One region of the Macrococcus brunensis genome, then DNA from elsewhere that is predicted to be linked to it. Evidence: predicted binding sites of a transcription regulator. Region 1 holds the regulator's gene; each other region holds the start of a gene.
What was found. The regulator Rex, encoded in region 1, represses fermentation and respiration genes when NADH is low (regulators of the CRP and FNR family bind a similar motif). The targets are predictions, from matches to a motif close to TTGTGAAATATTTCACAA.

Region 1 (4,221 bases):
AAGAAACGGTCATGCGACACAAAAAGAATAGTGCCGGGATAAGTCATAAGGGCCTGTTCCAAGATTTCTTTTACATCGATATCCAGATGGTTGGTCGGCTCATCAAGAATCAGGACATTATTATTCTCAAGACTCAGTTTTGCGAGCTGCAGTCTGGCTTTCTCGCCGCCTGACAGATCATTGATGACTTTTTTGACATCATCTTGCACAAACAGGAAGCGGCCAAGCACTGCTCTGACATCTTTCTCCTGCACCTCAGGATAATACTGCCACAGTTCTTCTAAAACTGTATTCGTTGACTTAAATTCTGCCTGCTTCTGGTCGTAGTAACCAATCGAAACATTGGCACCGTATTTAATGTCACCGCTCAGTTTTTCTAATTTTTTAGCAATCGTCTTAATCAAGGTTGTTTTGCCAATACCATTGGGACCGATAACTGCGATGGCATCCTGTTTTTTGACGTCAAAAGTGATGGGAGCAGTGATAGGGCTATCGTAACCTACCTCCAGCGCTTTTACGTCCAGGACATCATTGCCTGATTCACGGTCAATATGAAACTGCAGGTTGACAGAATGGTCATCAAGCTTAGGGGCTTCAATCCGGGTCATCTTCTCCAGTATTTTACGGCGGCTTTTAGCCATGCCACTTGTAGAGGCACGAGTGATATTTTTCTGGACGAAAGTCTCCAGACGTTCAATCTCTGCCTGCTGACGTTCGTATTCAGCAGACATTTTCTCGTAGAAGGCATCTCTCAGATTCAGGAACTTGGAGTAGTTACCGACATAACGCATAACACGTCCGAGTGCGACATCGTATACCGTGTTAACGACTTTGTCCAGGAAGTAACGGTCATGGGAGATGACGACGATAGCGCCCTGATAGGTCGTCAAATAGTTTTCAAGCCATGCAGTAGTTTCCATGTCTAGATGGTTGGTCGGCTCATCCAGCATCAGCAGGTCCGGATCTCTGATCAGCATCTCCGCGAGGGCGAGTCTTGTCTTCTGGCCGCCTGAGAAGTAGTCAATTTTCTGATCGAAATCAGCAGAGCTGAAATTCAGTCCTGTCAGAATGGTCTTAATCTTATGTTCATACTGATACCCGCCTGCACTTTCGAACTGCAGCTGCAGTTTCTCGAATTCCGACAGCTTGTCAGCATATTCTTCTGTACCTGCTTTATCACTTTCTTCAGCAAGATAAGTCGTGATACCTGTCAGTTTCCTTTCCATGTCCTGTAGATGACTGAATGGCTTCAACATCGCCTCGTACACTGTACCTTCAGCATCAAGCGTCATCTGCTGAGTCAGATAACCGATATTGATATTTTTAGCCCGCATCAAGTGTCCGCTATCGTAACACTCAGCGCCTGCCAGGATTTTCATCAGCGTTGTTTTACCGGCACCATTACGTCCGACAATAGCGATGCGGTCGTTTGTCTTTATTTCTATTTTAACATCGGTGAAGATATCTTCTCCGCCGAATGATTTATTGAGTTGACTTGCCTGTAATAAAATCATATTTTCACCTCATTTATATTTTACATGATTGATGAGTGACATGAAATAAAAGGGCTGAATTTCACATAGTCAGTCAAGGGCAGGCATGTTATAATTTAGGTACTGTGAAAAAAGTCACAATTAAAATAAGAAGGTGAACAGTGTGCCAAAAGCTGAAGTTAAGATTCCTAAAGCGACACTCAAGCGCCTGCCCCTTTATTACCGGTTCGTCAATACGCTTCATAGCGCAAAAGTTGATCGTGTTTCTTCAAAGGAACTGAGCGAAGGATTAAAAATCGATTCAGCGACAATCAGAAGAGATTTCTCTTATTTCGGAGAGCTTGGTAAAAAAGGATATGGCTATAACGTAGAATATTTACTGAATTTCTTCAAAACAACCTTGCAGCAGGATACGATGACGAAAGTAGCGATTATTGGTATCGGTCATCTGGGTCATGCCCTCGTCAACTATAATTTCTCGATCAGTGACCGTATGCAGATAGAAGCGGCGTTTGATATCGCACCCAATGTTGTCGGTGAAAAAATCGGTAAAATATATATCCAGCACATGGACGATTTTGAAGAAGTCGTCGAGAAAATGGGGATAGAAGTAGTCATTCTCACTGTGCCGGGAAAAATTGGCCAGGATATAGCAAATAGAGTGACAAAAGCCGGAATAAAAGGTATATTAAACTTTACACCGGAACGCTTAAATGTTCCATCAGATGTCCAGGTACACCATATTGATTTAGGTGTAGAACTCCAGTCTCTTATATTCTTTATGAAAAATCATTAGGAGGTACACTATGCTGTATGCTAATACATTAGGTGTTGCATCACCTGCTATTTTAATATTTCTAGGTGTGGTTGCACTCATTATCTTCGGACCGAAGAAACTGCCTGAATTTGGCCGTGCAATGGGTTCTTCACTCAAGGAATTCAAAGATGCGACAGATGGTATCATGAAAGACCATGATAAAGACGACGTACGTAAATAATGATTGAAAAAAGCGACAGTCACTGTCGCTTTTGTTATGAGGAGGGAAGACCTTCAGATGAATAAAGATGAATTAACGATAGTTGAGCATTTAGACGAACTTAGAAAACGTCTGATGATCGTTGCTTATTTTCTGATGGGCGGCATCATCGTTGGCTTTTATTTCGGTAAGCCGGTCACACGATTTTTAACAAAAGATGATGTTCCTGCTGAAATCACGCTGCATTATTTTAAGGTAACGGATCCTCTGTCAATTTATATCAGTGTCATCATGCTGATAGCTGTTCTATTGATATCGCCAGTTATTCTCTATCAGTTGTGGGCGTTTATCTCGCCTGGCCTGCATCCGCAGGAACGACGCGCGACGCTCAGTTATATTCCAGTCAGTTTTGTCTTATTTGTAGCAGGCCTTACATTCAGCTACTTTATTATATTTCCTTATATGATTCACTTTACGATTGGACTTGCAAACGAAATGGGCGTCAAGCAGATTATTGGGGTCAGAGAGTATTTTAACGAACTCCTGAAGTTTACGATTCCATTCGGATTTGTATTTCAGCTGCCTATCCTGCTGCTCTTCCTGACGCGACTTGGTATCGTCACACCTGCTTTTCTGAAGAAGAACCGTAAATATGCTTACTTCTTCCTGATGGTCATTGCCGCAATTATAGCGCCGCCTGATGTGATGACTTACGTCATCTTTGTACTGCCTATGGTCGTCTTATATGAAATCAGTATTCAGATCAGTCACGTCGGCTATCGTATGTATTTAAAAGGTGAACAGAAATTACTAGAAGAAGAACTGAAAGAAGATTAAACCATCTGATTATGAGATGGTTTTTTTTGTCTGTCGATGTTATATTTTAAAGTAATTGAACTATCGATAAGGGAGTGCGTAAAGTGGAATGGATGCGAGAAAAACGCTATATAACAGAAAATGAAAACGTGCGCCAGGAGACCGCAGATTCAAGATGGCGGCAGCATTTTCATATTCAGCCTTCAGCTGGAATGCTGAATAGACCAGCAGGCTTCGTCTATCTGGACGGACTCTATCATCTTTTCTATGAATGGCTTCCAATGTCCGGACTTAAATATAGATATCATCTTACTTCTCCTGATCTTATTCACTTTGTGACACATGGACCGGTCATCATACTTGATGATTCAGATGATGATGACTTTAATGTGAATCAGAGATGGGATGATGGCTTTGATTTTTATGCGCCGCAGATAACGTACGGCGCTGAAGGTGCACCCATACTGATCGGCTGTATCAGACAGTCGAATGTAGAGTATACTGCCCATTGCTTCACTATTCCTCGGCTGCTCTCTTTTGAAGAAGAGAAAGTGATACAACGTCCTCATCCTTTAGTCAAGAAATGGCGCGGTAAGTCTGAAACTGCGGAAGGCTATGCGATGAAGCATGATATCCGTCTACATCCTTACGAAGGCGACTGCTACGAAATGGTTATAGATATTTTAGAGAACGAATCAACTGAATTCTATATTGAACTGCGTGTATCTAAGCGAGAAGCAACTAGGTTGATCTATAATCATGCGAGCCGTCAATTCACGCTGGATCGTTTTGATAGTGGGATTCTTAGCACTTATGGCAACGATTTCACACGTTCAGTCACTTTAGATAATCATTTAAAGAGAATTCATGCCTTTGTCGATCAATCGAGTATTGAGATTTTTCTGAATGACGGTGAGAAGGTCATGACATCTCGT
Region 2 (4,221 bases), 1.0 Mb from region 1:
AACAAGTAAAAGTAAACCTGCAATAAATACAATCACCAGTGCAAGTGCCATCGAATCATTTACCACTGCATGATTTAAGTCGATATAAGGATAGAGAATATAAGGCATCTTACTGATACCATAGCCGAAGAACGCTAATGCGAACTGAATCATGATAGCAATAAACGCGATACCGTGGTTGCGGCGCTGCCAGATCAGGACGAAACCGATCAGGAAGAAAACAATACTTAAGCCGAAGAGCCACCAGTAATGTGTAACAGCAGTATTAAAGTGTTCAGCATTATGCTGTCTTAAGCTTAAGAAAACGAACTGACAGATGACAATCATTGGACCTGCCCAGATCATAAACCATTTTCTAAGCAGTTCATAGGCCGGCTTATCATCTGCTTTATGTGCGTAATAAGTCAGGAATGCTGATGAGATATACAGCACAGAAACGATAGATAAGAAGACGACTGCCCATGCATACGGGCTCATCAACAGTTCAAAATAATCCAGTGATACACCATTCTTAGTCTTCTCAATAAAACCACCTTCAGAGATAGTGAGTACAGTAGAGAATGACGCAGGAATCAGAAGCCCCGTCATACCGTATAGAAAGACCCACTGGAACTTCGTATCTTTACCGTACGTCTCAAATGCATAGAATGCGCCACGGATGGTCAGTAAAATCAATGCAATGGAAGCAGGAATAAGTAAAGTGGTTCCGAAGTAATAGGCCGTATCTGGGAAGAATCCGACGATACCGACAAAGAAGAAGACGAGGAAAACATTCGTCACTTCCCATACCGGATTCAAATACCGGGATACCAGTTCATTGATGATATGATCTTTTTTGATGATTTTTGCATAAAGCATAAAGAAACCGGCGCCGAAATCGACGGCGCCAACTATGATGTAACCATAGAGAAATGTCCACAGTACAGTGATTCCTATGTGCTGATAGTCCATTAAGCTTCTCCTCCTACATTAGCGCGGTTATTTTCAATATCGATGACCGCGGGTTTATCTTTAAAGATACGAATCAGTACATACACACATGAGAAGCCAAGAATTAAGTACAGGAGGGCAAAAGCTGCGAGTGTCAGTGAAACCCCGTTAGCCTGTGTCACACCTTCTGCTACTTTCATGTAGCCTCTTAAAATCCATGGCTGTCGACCCATCTCTGCTAAGAACCAGCCGAATTCAATCGCCAGCATACTCATAGGGCCAGTCAGTGCAATCATATAGAGCATGAAGGAATGGTGCGCCCAGTCTTTCTTGAATTTCTTCAGTATAAAGTACAGAACAGAAATCGCGAACGAGAAGACCCCGAAGAACACCATTAAGTCAAAAAAGTAATGAATGACAAGCGGTGGACGTTCGTCTACTGGTATTTCATTCAGTCCTTTGATTTCAGTATCAATACTGTTATCCGCGAGGAAGCTCAGCATGCCCGGAATTTTAATAGCCCCTTTGATTTCCTGTGCTTTTTCATCGACCGTACCAAACAGAACAAGGTCAGCACGGCTGCTCGTATCAAAATGCCATTCCATAGCAGCTAATTTCTCAGGTTGTTCGTGATGCAGGAACTGTGCTGAAGCGTGACCTGCCATCATCGCAAAAAGTGAGAAAATAAGACCTGTCAGTACCGTCACTTTTAAGCCTTTTTTATGATAAGCGCGGTCGCTGTCAAACTTATTGCGCAGTAACTTAACAGCAGCAATACTGGCTAACATAAAGGCGATTGTCATGCCGCCTGTTGTCACTACGTGGAATGCACGCACGAAGAAAGAACTGTTTAACATGGCCGCAACCGGATCGATATTAACCAGCTGGCCGTTAACCATATCGAAGCCTTCCGGTGTATTCATAAATGAGTTCACACTTGTGATGAACAGGGCACTCATCGTAGAACCGATGATGATTGGAATCGTCAGTAACCAGTGCAGCCAGCGGTTTTTGAAACGGTCCCATGTATATAGATAAATACTTAAGAAAATCGCTTCAAAGAAGAATGCGAAAGTTTCCATGAAGAGTGGCAGTGCAATGACTTGTCCACCGATACGCATAAATGATGGCCATAAGAGTGATAACTGCAGACCAATGATTGTACCGGTAACAACACCCACTGCGACTGTAATCGTAAAACCTTTCGCCCAGCGTTTTGCCATAGCGAGATACGCAGGGTCTTTCTTGTAAAGGCCGAGCCCTTCCGCAATCATGAACATAAATGGTAAAGCAACACCTATCGTTGCAAAAATAATATGAAATGCCAGCGTCATACCTGTCAGTAATCTGCTGATAACAACAGCATCCATTAATTTCCTCCTTATGTGATTTTTATCACAAATTTAATAGTTTTATTATACTAGACCATTCCCTATTATTCTAATAGATGGCTCATTTATTTTGTAAAGATTTAGTGAACAAAGTTTGAAATTTTATACAGAAAACGCTACGATGATAAAGATTACAACTTGGAGATGATTGAATGAATATTACCATTTATACACAGGATAGCTGCCCACCGTGCCAGTATATCAAAAACTATTTTAAAGGGCAGAATCTCCCTTTTACCGAAAAGAATATTAAGAACAGTGCATATCGTCAGGAAATGATGGACATGGATGCATTCAGTACACCGCTGATCATCATTAATGGCGAAGTCATCCATTCAGTCGATATGGATAGAATAGAAGCGCTGATACATGAATAAGAAGTGGCTGCCTTTTAAGTCTAAAAAAGAAGATGTTGTCATCAAAAAGCATTCACTCAAATTATTGAGACAGCCGCATGCAGAACCACTTAAAGTCATCCATATTTCTGATCTGCATCTCGGCTTTCACTATAGTTATGATGACCTTATTTACCATATCCAGATCATCAATGACTTGCACCCTGACCTTATCATTATTTCAGGCGACCTGTTTGATAATATAGACTATTACCAGAACCCGGAGCATCTTATTCCACTTCTTAAGACATTGAAAGCACCACTCGGCGTCTTCTTCTCTTATGGCAACCATGATCAGCGTATTCATCAGACACCGAGGATCAATCGTATACTCAGTGCAAGCCATATTCAGCTGCTGACGAATACAGGTGTGCTACTCAATTATGATTCTGAGCCAATTTTCTTAGGAGGTCTGGACGATGTCATCAATAGTAAAGGGAATGTCTATCAGACGCTGAAAAACCGTCCAGAGGACATGATGACCATGATGATTGTCCATGAGCCTGACTATGCAGATTTTGTTGAACAATTTGGCATCGATTTGCAGTTCTCCGGCCATAGTCATGGTGGACAGATTCGGATTCCGTTACTCGGTGCACCTGTCAGACCGCAACTTGGACGAAAATACGTCAGGGGTCTTTACAAAGTAGGTAAGATGACGCTTCATGTATCGCCCGGTCTCGGAACGACTCATCTGCCTATCCGTCTCTTCTGCCCACCAGAAATAACTTTATTTAATATTAAGTGATAAAAGCCATATCCCGGGACAGGATATGGCTTTTTAACTATGAATGACTATTTAAAGACTGTGGCCACAGCGCAAAGTCCCGCAGATCCTGTTTGCGGGACTTTCCTCCTTACTTACAGCAGTCTTTTAAAATAAAAACAGCGATAACTTCTGAATTTAATCAGAGCTATCGCTGTTAAAATTTCTATATTACTGGTTGTTAACGAGCTGAACGACTTCTTCCTGTGTCGCACAGTTAAGCGCCTGTTCTGCCAGTTTTTCCATTTGACCTCTATTTAAGTTCTTGACCTGACGACGTGCTTTCAGGATGCTTGTTGCACTCATAGAAAACTCATCTAAGCCAAGTCCTAATAATAAAGGAATTGCTGTTGTATCTCCGGCCATTTCACCGCACATACCTGTCCATTTGCCTTCTTTATGGCTGGCGTCAATGACTTGTTTCACTAGACGCAGGATAGCCGGGTTATACGGCTGATACAGGTAAGAGACACGTTCTGACATACGGTCAGCTGCCATCGTGTATTGAATCAGGTCATTCGTACCGATACTGAAGAAGTCCACTTCTTTAGCAAAGATGTCAGCCATAGCTGCTGTTGAAGGAATTTCGACCATGATACCCACTTCGATATCATCTGCGACTTTAACCTTCTCATCTTTTAACTTCGCTTTTTCTTCTTCTAAAATCGCTTTCGCCTGACGGAATTCATTGATTGTCGCAATCATCGGGAACATGATGCTTAAATGACCTTCAGTCGAT
Region 3 (4,221 bases), 320 kb from region 1:
ATGTCTCTTATATTATATATGAAGTCGATTTATTAAGGCTATATTTAATCAATAAACTTCAACTGCTGGTAATAAAATTTACAAAATATTTATATTTCAGATATACCCATAAAAAATAAGCCGCTGTTACACGGCTTACTTGATTTACATATTTTTAACCAGTTCATCAGCAAAATCTGAACATTTCACTTCTGTCGCACCGTCCATTAAACGGGCAAAGTCATATGTGACCACTTTTGATGCAATGGTTTTTTCCATTGATTTAGTAATCAGTTCGCCCGCTTCTTTCCAGCCGAGGTGATCCAGCATCAGCACACCACTTAGGATGACTGATGACGGATTAACTTTATCAAGACCTGCATACTTCGGCGCCGTACCGTGAGTCGCTTCAAAGATTGCATGACCTGTCTCATAGTTGATATTAGCACCCGGTGCAATACCGATACCGCCTACTTGAGCAGCGAGTGCATCCGAGATGTAATCACCGTTTAAGTTCATAGTTGCAACAACATCAAATTCAGCGGGACGTGTCAGAATCTGCTGCAGGAAGATATCTGCAATTGAATCTTTAATCAGTAATTTGCCGCTGTTTACTGCTTCTTCCTGTGCTTTTTCTGCTGCTTCTTTACCTTCTGATTCAACCAGTTTATCGTACTGTGCCCAAGTGAAGACTTTGTCGCCAAATTCACGTTCAGCTAAATCATAACCCCACTGTTTAAATGCACCTTCTGTGAACTTCATGATGTTCCCTTTATGAACCAGTGTCAGAGACTTACGTCCTTGGTCTAATGCATAATTGATGGCAGCACGGACTAAACGCTCAGTTCCTTCTTTAGAGACCGGTTTGATACCGATACCTGATGTTTCCGGGAAACGGATGTTTTTAGCGCCCATTTCATTCTGCAGGAAGTCAATGACTTTCTTGACATCATCTGATCCTTCTTTATATTCGATTCCTGCATAGATGTCTTCTGTATTCTCACGGAAGATGACCATATCTGTATCTTCCGGACGTTTAACTGGAGAAGGTACCCCTTCAAAGTAACGGACAGGACGCAGACAGACGAATAAATCAAGTTCTTGACGTAATGCGACGTTCAGTGAGCGAATACCTCCACCGATCGGCGTTGTCAGAGGTCCTTTAATCGCGATTAAATATTCATCAATTGTATCAAGTGTTTTCTGCGGCAGCCACTCACCTGTCGTATCGAATGCTTTTTGACCCGCCAGGACTTCTTTCCATTCAATTTTCTTTTCACCGTTATAGGCTTTTTCTACAGCTGCATCAAGCACACGGCTTGCTGCATACCAGATATCCGGGCCTGTGCCATCACCAATAATGAATGGGACAACAGGATTGTTCGGTACATTTAATGTTCCGTTAGAATTCGTAATTTTTTCAGCCATGATAATCCTCCTATAATTGATTATTTTCGTTCAGATACAGGGACATATTTACGTCCAACTTCACCGATATACTCTGCACGAGGGCGGATGATGCGGTTATTTTCGTACTGCTCAAGAATATGCGCTAACCAGCCGGAGACTCGTGATACTGCGAAGATCGGTGTAAATAAATCATGTTCAATGCCCATTGAGTGGTAAACCGTTGCTGAATAGAAGTCAACGTTTGGCAGTAAGCCTTTTTTCTCTTCCAGTATTTCAGCGATGCGAACAGACATATCGTATAATTCTTTCTGCCCTGTCTCATCTGTAATACGACGTGACATCTCTTTCAAGTACTTCGCACGCGGATCGCCTTCTTTGTAGACACGATGACCGAAGCCCATGATTTTTTCTTTATTATCAATTTTTTTCTGAATATAAGATTCCACATTTTCCATAGATCCGATTTCACTGAGCATTTTCATGACCTGCTCATTGGCACCGCCGTGAAGAGGTCCTTTTAAAGCGCCGGCTGCTGCTGTCACGCCTGAGTACATATCTGTTAAAGTCGAAACGCAGACACGTGCAGTAAATGTAGATGCGTTCAGTTCATGATCCGCATGAAGAATAAGTGCTTTATTAAATGCCTCTTCCTGCACGTCTGTCGGTACTTCACCGAACAGCATATAAAGGAAGTTCGCTGCATAGCTCAGCTCTTCTTTAGGTTTCAGTGGCTCTTTACCTTGACGGACACGCGCAAATGCTGCAACCAGTGATGCCACTTTCGCCTGAATACGAGTCGCTTTATTGAAATGTGCTTCATCATTGAACTCTTCAGCACGCGGATCAAAGTGTGCCAGATAACTAAGTGATGTTCTTAATCCTGTCATCGGATGAACATGATCTGCTGCATAATCTTCAAAGTGTTCATAGATGCGTGGATTTAACTCCATATTTTCAAGTAACTGTGCTTTGAATTCTTCCAACTCTTGCTCGTTTGGTAATCTGAAGTGCCATAATAAAAAGATAACTTCTTCAAACTTAGCATTTTCAGTCAGATCATCGATATCATAACCTGCATATGTTAACTGCTGTCCAACGATAGAACTTACTTTCGTCTCAGTAGCAAGGACGCCTTCTAAACCTCTGATTACATCTGCCATATTATAGTCCCCTTTACATCTTATATTCGTACTCTTTCGAAATTACTTTACATGATTATTATACAGAAACCAGTCAGATATGTGAACGTTTTCAATACTTTGGTATTCTTTATCGTTATCAATAAGTTTTACTTATGAAATCGCATCCAAAATTTTCTTGCAATTTAGAATATTTCGTTATATGCTTTTGGAGATTAAAATGTTATACCAAATCAATATCAGAAAAGGGGAAAATTTATGGAACAGAATCATCACTTTGACGATAATAATTTACAACGGACGTTGACGAATCGTCATATTCAGCTGATTGCGATTGGGGGCGCAATCGGTACCGGTTTATTTCTTGGAGCCGGGAAATCCATTCACTTTGCAGGTCCATCAATTTTACTGACTTACGCAATTTTAGGTGTTATCTTCTTCTTGTTCATGAGACTGCTAGGAGAGTTATTACTTTCTAACCTGAACTATCATTCATTTACAGACATCACTAAAGATTACTTAGGTGAATTTGCAGGTTATATGACAGGCTGGACTTACTGGTTCTGCTGGATTGTTACAGGGATGGCCGAAGTAACAGCTGTTGCACAGTTTATCAACTTCTGGTGGCCGGACTTTCCGACCTGGTTATCGGCACTGATCACCATTCTTTTCTTAATGACTTTAAACTTATTAACAGCTAAATTATTCGGTGAACTTGAATTCTGGTTCGCTATCATTAAAGTTATTACCATCATCGCGCTGATTTTAGTCGGTATTTTCTTAATCATCATTCAGTTTAAAACACCATTCGGTCATGCATCACTTACTCACTTATGGAGTCACGGCGGCTGGTTCCCGAACGGAATCAACGGCTTCCTGCTCAGCTTCCAGATGGCAGTCTTCAGTTTTGTCGGAATTGAGTTAATCGGTGTAACAGCCGGTGAAGCGCAGGATCCAGAAAAAACGTTACCAAAAGCAATCAACAATGTGCCGATTCGTATCATCTTATTCTACGTGGGTGCTTTAACCATTATCATGAGTATCACGCCTTGGGATCAGATCAATCCAGAACTCAGCCCATTCGTTGAGCTCTTCAAAATGATTGGTATTGTCTTTGCAGCAAGTTTAATTAACTTCGTTGTTATCACATCTGCTTCTTCATCTTGTAACAGTGGTATCTTCTCAAACAGCCGTATGTTATACGGCTTAAGTAAACACTACGCAAAAGGAACAGGTTTCTTTGAAAAGACAAACAAAACAGGCGTTCCTGCCAATGCAGTTATTTTCTCTAGTGCATTACTTTTAATCTCTGTATTACTGAACTACATGATTCCGAATGCTTCACAAGTATTCACACTCGTGACAACACTCGCAACTGTATTCTTCATTGTTGTGTGGTCACTGATCACGATTTCTTATATGGTCTATCTAAAGAGACGCCCAGACTTACATCAGGCTTCTAAGTTCAAGACACCTGGTGGTATGGCGACTGCCGTCGTACTGTTAGCTTTCTTCATCTTCATGTTTGCGCTGCTCTTCATGGCGCCTGACACAAGAATCGGCGTTGCGCTTACACCACTCTGGTTCGTACTGATCTTCCTGATGTATCGTTTTGATATGAAAGGTAAAAAAGCTTAAAAAAAGAAGCTCATCCGAGGGATGAGCTTCTTTTTTTATACTTTGGCATGACCTG
Region 4 (4,221 bases), 460 kb from region 1:
CTTTTGATTGGCAACCGGGCGCATCGTCATCTTGCAGAACAGATTGAAGATGACATGGAACACTATTTGGCAGAAGGCTTTGGTCCATTTTACGGAAAGGATGTTTTTAACAGTGAACAGCCCGTCCTTAAATAAATGGATGCTGCAGTTTTTTGAAGAGTCATCAGATCTCATCCTGTTCTTAAGACAGTCCAATCAGATTCTGTATATGAATCAGGCGGCAAAAGAGGTACTGACGACTCAGGATAATATGCAGCAGATTATTGATGTCCTATGTTCTTATTGTCAGGGCTACATGAATGACGCGGAGATGATGACTTGTGTGAATTGCTTTGCGAAGCAGCACCAGGCTTCTTCTGAGACATTCCAGATTTATATGAAAGACAAATCACAGCATATTGTTCCTTATTCTGCTTCTTATGTTGAATTATCAGGTGATGATTCCGTCAAAGTGCTGAGTCTGCAGAATATCTCCCCGCAGTTAAAAACACAGGCGATTCATCATCAGAAAAACCTGACCCAGAAGATCATCAATGCGCAGGAAAGTGAACGTAAGAGAATATCACGGGAACTCCATGACAGCGTTGTACAGGAACTGCTGAATGTGGTCGTCGATTTTCGCCTTCTTAAATATAAAAAAGAAGAAGAGCTGTCGAAGCATATTCAACTGATAGGCGGTACGATGACGAGACTGATTGATGACATCCGAAATCTTTCTCTGGAACTTCGACCGTCAGCACTCGATGACTTCGGCCTTGAAGCGGCTTTTCGTTCTCATTTTAAACAGCTAGAGAAAAACTATGGTTTAGAAGTGGAGATGATGTCTGACCTAGATGGACATCGTTTCAGCAGCGAGATAGAAACTGTGGTCTATCGTGTCACGCAGGAGGCCATTCTGAACGCGCTGAAATATGCCGAGACTGATATCGTCTATGTCACACTCTCTTATGATCAGCATGAACTGACAGCTGAAATCGCTGATCAGGGCAAAGGTTTTGATATGGATGCGCCGCCGCAGGGGACAGGTCTAGGTCTTTTTGGTATGCAGGAGCGTGCGGAGATTGTCGGAGGACATGTACAGATCAACAGTGAATCGGGCAGAGGCACACAGGTCATGCTGACGATTCCGGTAGGAGGACACTCATGAATATAGTGATAGCAGACGATCATGCAGTAGTAAGGACAGGATTTTCGATGATTCTCAACTATCAGGAAGATATGGAGGTCGTCGCGACAGCTGCAGACGGCATCGAGGCACATCAGATGGTAGCGAAACACCGCCCGGATGTCCTGATTCTGGATCTGAGCATGCCGCCTGGTGAGTCCGGCCTGATTGCGACAGGGAAAATCAAAGAAGATTTTCCTGAGACTAAAATTCTGATATTAACCATGTACGATGACGAAGAATATCTGTTCCACGTTCTTAGAAACGGCGCAAACGGCTATATCCTTAAAAATGCACCGGACGAAGAGCTGCTGCAGGCCGTCAGAACAGTTAATGCAGGCGGTACTTACATCGATCCGAAGATGGCGACATCACTGGTCAACGAACTGATGACGCATGACAATGCTAATAACAAGAACGATCCATTCAAGATTCTCTCTAAACGCGAACTTGAAATACTGCCTTTAATCGCTAAAGGCTATGGCAATAAAGAAATTTCTGAAATGCTTTTTATCTCAGTCAAGACCGTTGAAGCCCATAAGGCACGGATCATGGATAAACTAGAACTTAAATCAAGACCTGAACTGGTTGAATATGCAATGAAGAAAAAACTACTGGATTTCTAAAGAAGGTATAGAATGTTCAATTCAAAAATGAAAGCTTTACGCATACTGGAAAATGAGCACCTATTAATCAGACATCTGATGCAGGAATGGTTTGAAGAACTTCAGGCAGCGACTCATGCGGAATCAGAGATGGTCGCGAGACTTCATATGAAGAAAATCAAGGATCTGCTGGTTGCATTTGCACCTGTTCTGACAAAACATCAGCAGAAAGAAGAGCGATTTTTCTTTCCGATTCTCGGTGCATACGTCGGCACTAATCAAGGGCCGGTTGTAACAATTGAAGCAGAGCATGATGAGATGAATCAGTATTTTGAGCACTTCATGTCTCATCCTTCAGTGGAGTTATCGCTTGAGCAGATGAAGCTGTTACTGAAAGACTTGAATGAAGGCTATGAAATCTTGATGGTCCATATGTATAAAGAGGAAAGTGTACTCTTTCCGATGGCTGAAAAAGTATTTAAGATCAAAGACGAAGAAACCTTGCTGGATGCCGTAAATACGAAAATCTATTAAAAAGAGAGTTTATCTGTTGAAGATAAACTCTTTTTTGACTTATAGGGAAATTATCCCGGTTATTGGGGCAGTTCCCTAATAGGAGAAAGCTGAGCTTAACCTTAAAATATATTTGTATAGTAAATCACAAACTTATAGAAAAGGTGAAGCATATGAACAGATCAACAGGTAAAATCCAGCTGCCACTTCAAACATTCAGTTTAATGGCAGGATTTATGGCATGGACGATCATTGCACCATTACTGCCATTTATGTCTCAGGACTTCTCAATTCCTGAAAGTGAAAAAGCAATGATTTTAGCAATTCCCGTTATTTTAGGTTCCGTCCTTCGTATTCCAATGGGCTATTTCGCTAACTTAATCGGTGCAAGAAAAGTCTATCTATTCAGTTTAGTATTCCTGCTCGTACCGATATTCTTTTTAAGTGAAGCATCCTCTACAACAGCATTGATGATTGCAGGCTTGTTTCTTGGGATCGGCGGCGCGATTTTCTCTGTCGGTGTCACCAGCGTTCCCAAATATTATCCGAAAGAAAAACATGGATTTGCTAATGGTGTTTACGGGATGGGGAACTTAGGGACAGCAGTATCAGCCTTCGCAGCGCCCGCTATTGCGGCAAATATCGGCTGGAGCAACACTGTAAAGTCTTATTTAGTCGTCATGATTATTTTTGCACTGCTTAACTTCTTTTTAGGTGACAAAGATGAGCCGAAAGTCAAACAACCGTTGATGCAGCAGATTAAAGGGGTGCTGCCAGACTATAAACTCTATTTACTCAGTTTCTGGTACTTCATTACCTTTGGTTCATTTGTCGCCTTCGGTTTATTCCTGCCGAACTTCCTAGTCAATAACTTCCAGTTAGACAAAGTCGACGCGGGTATCCGTACAGGAACTTTTATTGCACTTGCGACGTTCCTTCGTCCTGTTGGCGGGATGTTAGGAGACAAATTACGCGCGATGGATGCGCTGAAAGTGACTTTTATCGGTCTGATTATAGGCGCCGCGCTTTTATCTATCAACCATCAGATTTTCTTCTTTACAGCAGGCTGTCTGATTATCGCAGCATGTGCGGGTATCGGTAACGGGCTCATCTTCAAAATGGTTCCCTCATACTACACAACTGAAGTGGGGACAGTAAATGGTATTGTCTCAATGATGGGTGGTCTAGGTGGTTTCTTCCCGCCGCTGGTTATCGCAGCAGTAACAGCTGCATTTGGTACAAACAAGCTTGCTTTCTTCTTCCTCGCATTGTTTGGTATAATAGCTTTACTCACTATGATGTGGATGGATAAAAAAGAACAGAGGGTTTAACTATGAATCGCTATGACAGACAGGAAAAATTTAAAGGCATCGGCCAGCAAGGGCAGGCATTGATCAAGGAAAAGACGGTCGGTATTATCGGCATTGGGGCGCTCGGCACGCACACTGCGAACACACTGGCCCGAGCCGGTGTCAAGAAACTGATTCTCGTCGACCGGGATTATGTAGAAGCATCGAATCTGCAGCGCCAGACACTTTTCAATGAACAGCATGCGGTGGATATGACGCCGAAAGTCATAGCGGCACGAGACGAGCTGCTGAAGATCAGATCAGACCTTCAAATAGAGACTTATATTGAACATTGCGATGCGCCGCTTTTAGAAGCGGCGTTTTCAGCATGTGATCTATTAATTGATGGCAGTGATAACTTCGATGTCCGTCAAATAATGAATGATTTCAGTTACCGCTATCAGATTCCGTGGATATACGGGGCTTGTGTGGAATCTACTTATGCGGCATGCCCATTTATCCCAGGACTGACGCCATGCTTTAACTGTGTCATGGGCATATTGCCGGTGATGAACCGGACATGTGATACTGTCGGAGTCATCGAACCTGCTGTAGGTCTGGCTACAAGCTATCAGGCGATGTATGCGCT

Region 2: MGG13_RS04265 (cytochrome ubiquinol oxidase subunit I) is a predicted target of Rex. The motif match lies at 2,314-2,331, and genes of this name have one in related genera.
Region 3: MGG13_RS07840 (citrate synthase) is a predicted target of Rex. The motif match lies at 2,629-2,646, and genes of this name have one in related genera.
Region 4: MGG13_RS00830 (nitrate/nitrite transporter) is a predicted target of Rex. The motif match lies at 2,417-2,434, and genes of this name have one in related genera.

What each region holds. Positions count from the first base shown of each region.
Region 1 is NZ_CP092179.1:1,822,007-1,826,227, reverse strand. Features, by position in the region: gene MGG13_RS09640 (ABC-F family ATP-binding cassette domain-containing protein) at 1-1,514, opposite strand, end outside; gene MGG13_RS09635 (redox-sensing transcriptional repressor Rex) at 1,657-2,289, shown strand; gene tatA (twin-arginine translocase TatA/TatE family subunit) at 2,300-2,491, shown strand; gene tatC (twin-arginine translocase subunit TatC) at 2,549-3,307, shown strand; gene MGG13_RS09620 (GH32 C-terminal domain-containing protein) at 3,391-4,221, shown strand, end outside.
Region 2 is NZ_CP092179.1:809,338-813,558, reverse strand. Features, by position in the region: gene MGG13_RS04270 (cytochrome d ubiquinol oxidase subunit II) at 1-951, opposite strand, end outside; gene MGG13_RS04265 (cytochrome ubiquinol oxidase subunit I) at 951-2,300, opposite strand; gene MGG13_RS04260 (glutaredoxin domain-containing protein) at 2,474-2,698, shown strand; gene MGG13_RS04255 (metallophosphoesterase) at 2,691-3,464, shown strand; gene ptsP (phosphoenolpyruvate--protein phosphotransferase) at 3,654-4,221, opposite strand, start outside.
Region 3 is NZ_CP092179.1:1,504,780-1,509,000, forward strand. Features, by position in the region: gene icd (NADP-dependent isocitrate dehydrogenase) at 145-1,410, opposite strand; gene MGG13_RS07840 (citrate synthase) at 1,428-2,549, opposite strand; gene MGG13_RS07845 (amino acid permease) at 2,787-4,166, shown strand; gene pyk (pyruvate kinase) at 4,202-4,221, opposite strand, start outside.
Region 4 is NZ_CP092179.1:162,539-166,759, forward strand. Features, by position in the region: gene MGG13_RS00810 (GAF domain-containing protein) at 1-135, shown strand, start outside; gene MGG13_RS00815 (sensor histidine kinase) at 140-1,147, shown strand; gene nreC (nitrate respiration regulation response regulator NreC) at 1,144-1,791, shown strand; gene MGG13_RS00825 (hemerythrin domain-containing protein) at 1,804-2,304, shown strand; gene MGG13_RS00830 (nitrate/nitrite transporter) at 2,457-3,614, shown strand; gene MGG13_RS00835 (ThiF family adenylyltransferase) at 3,617-4,221, shown strand, end outside.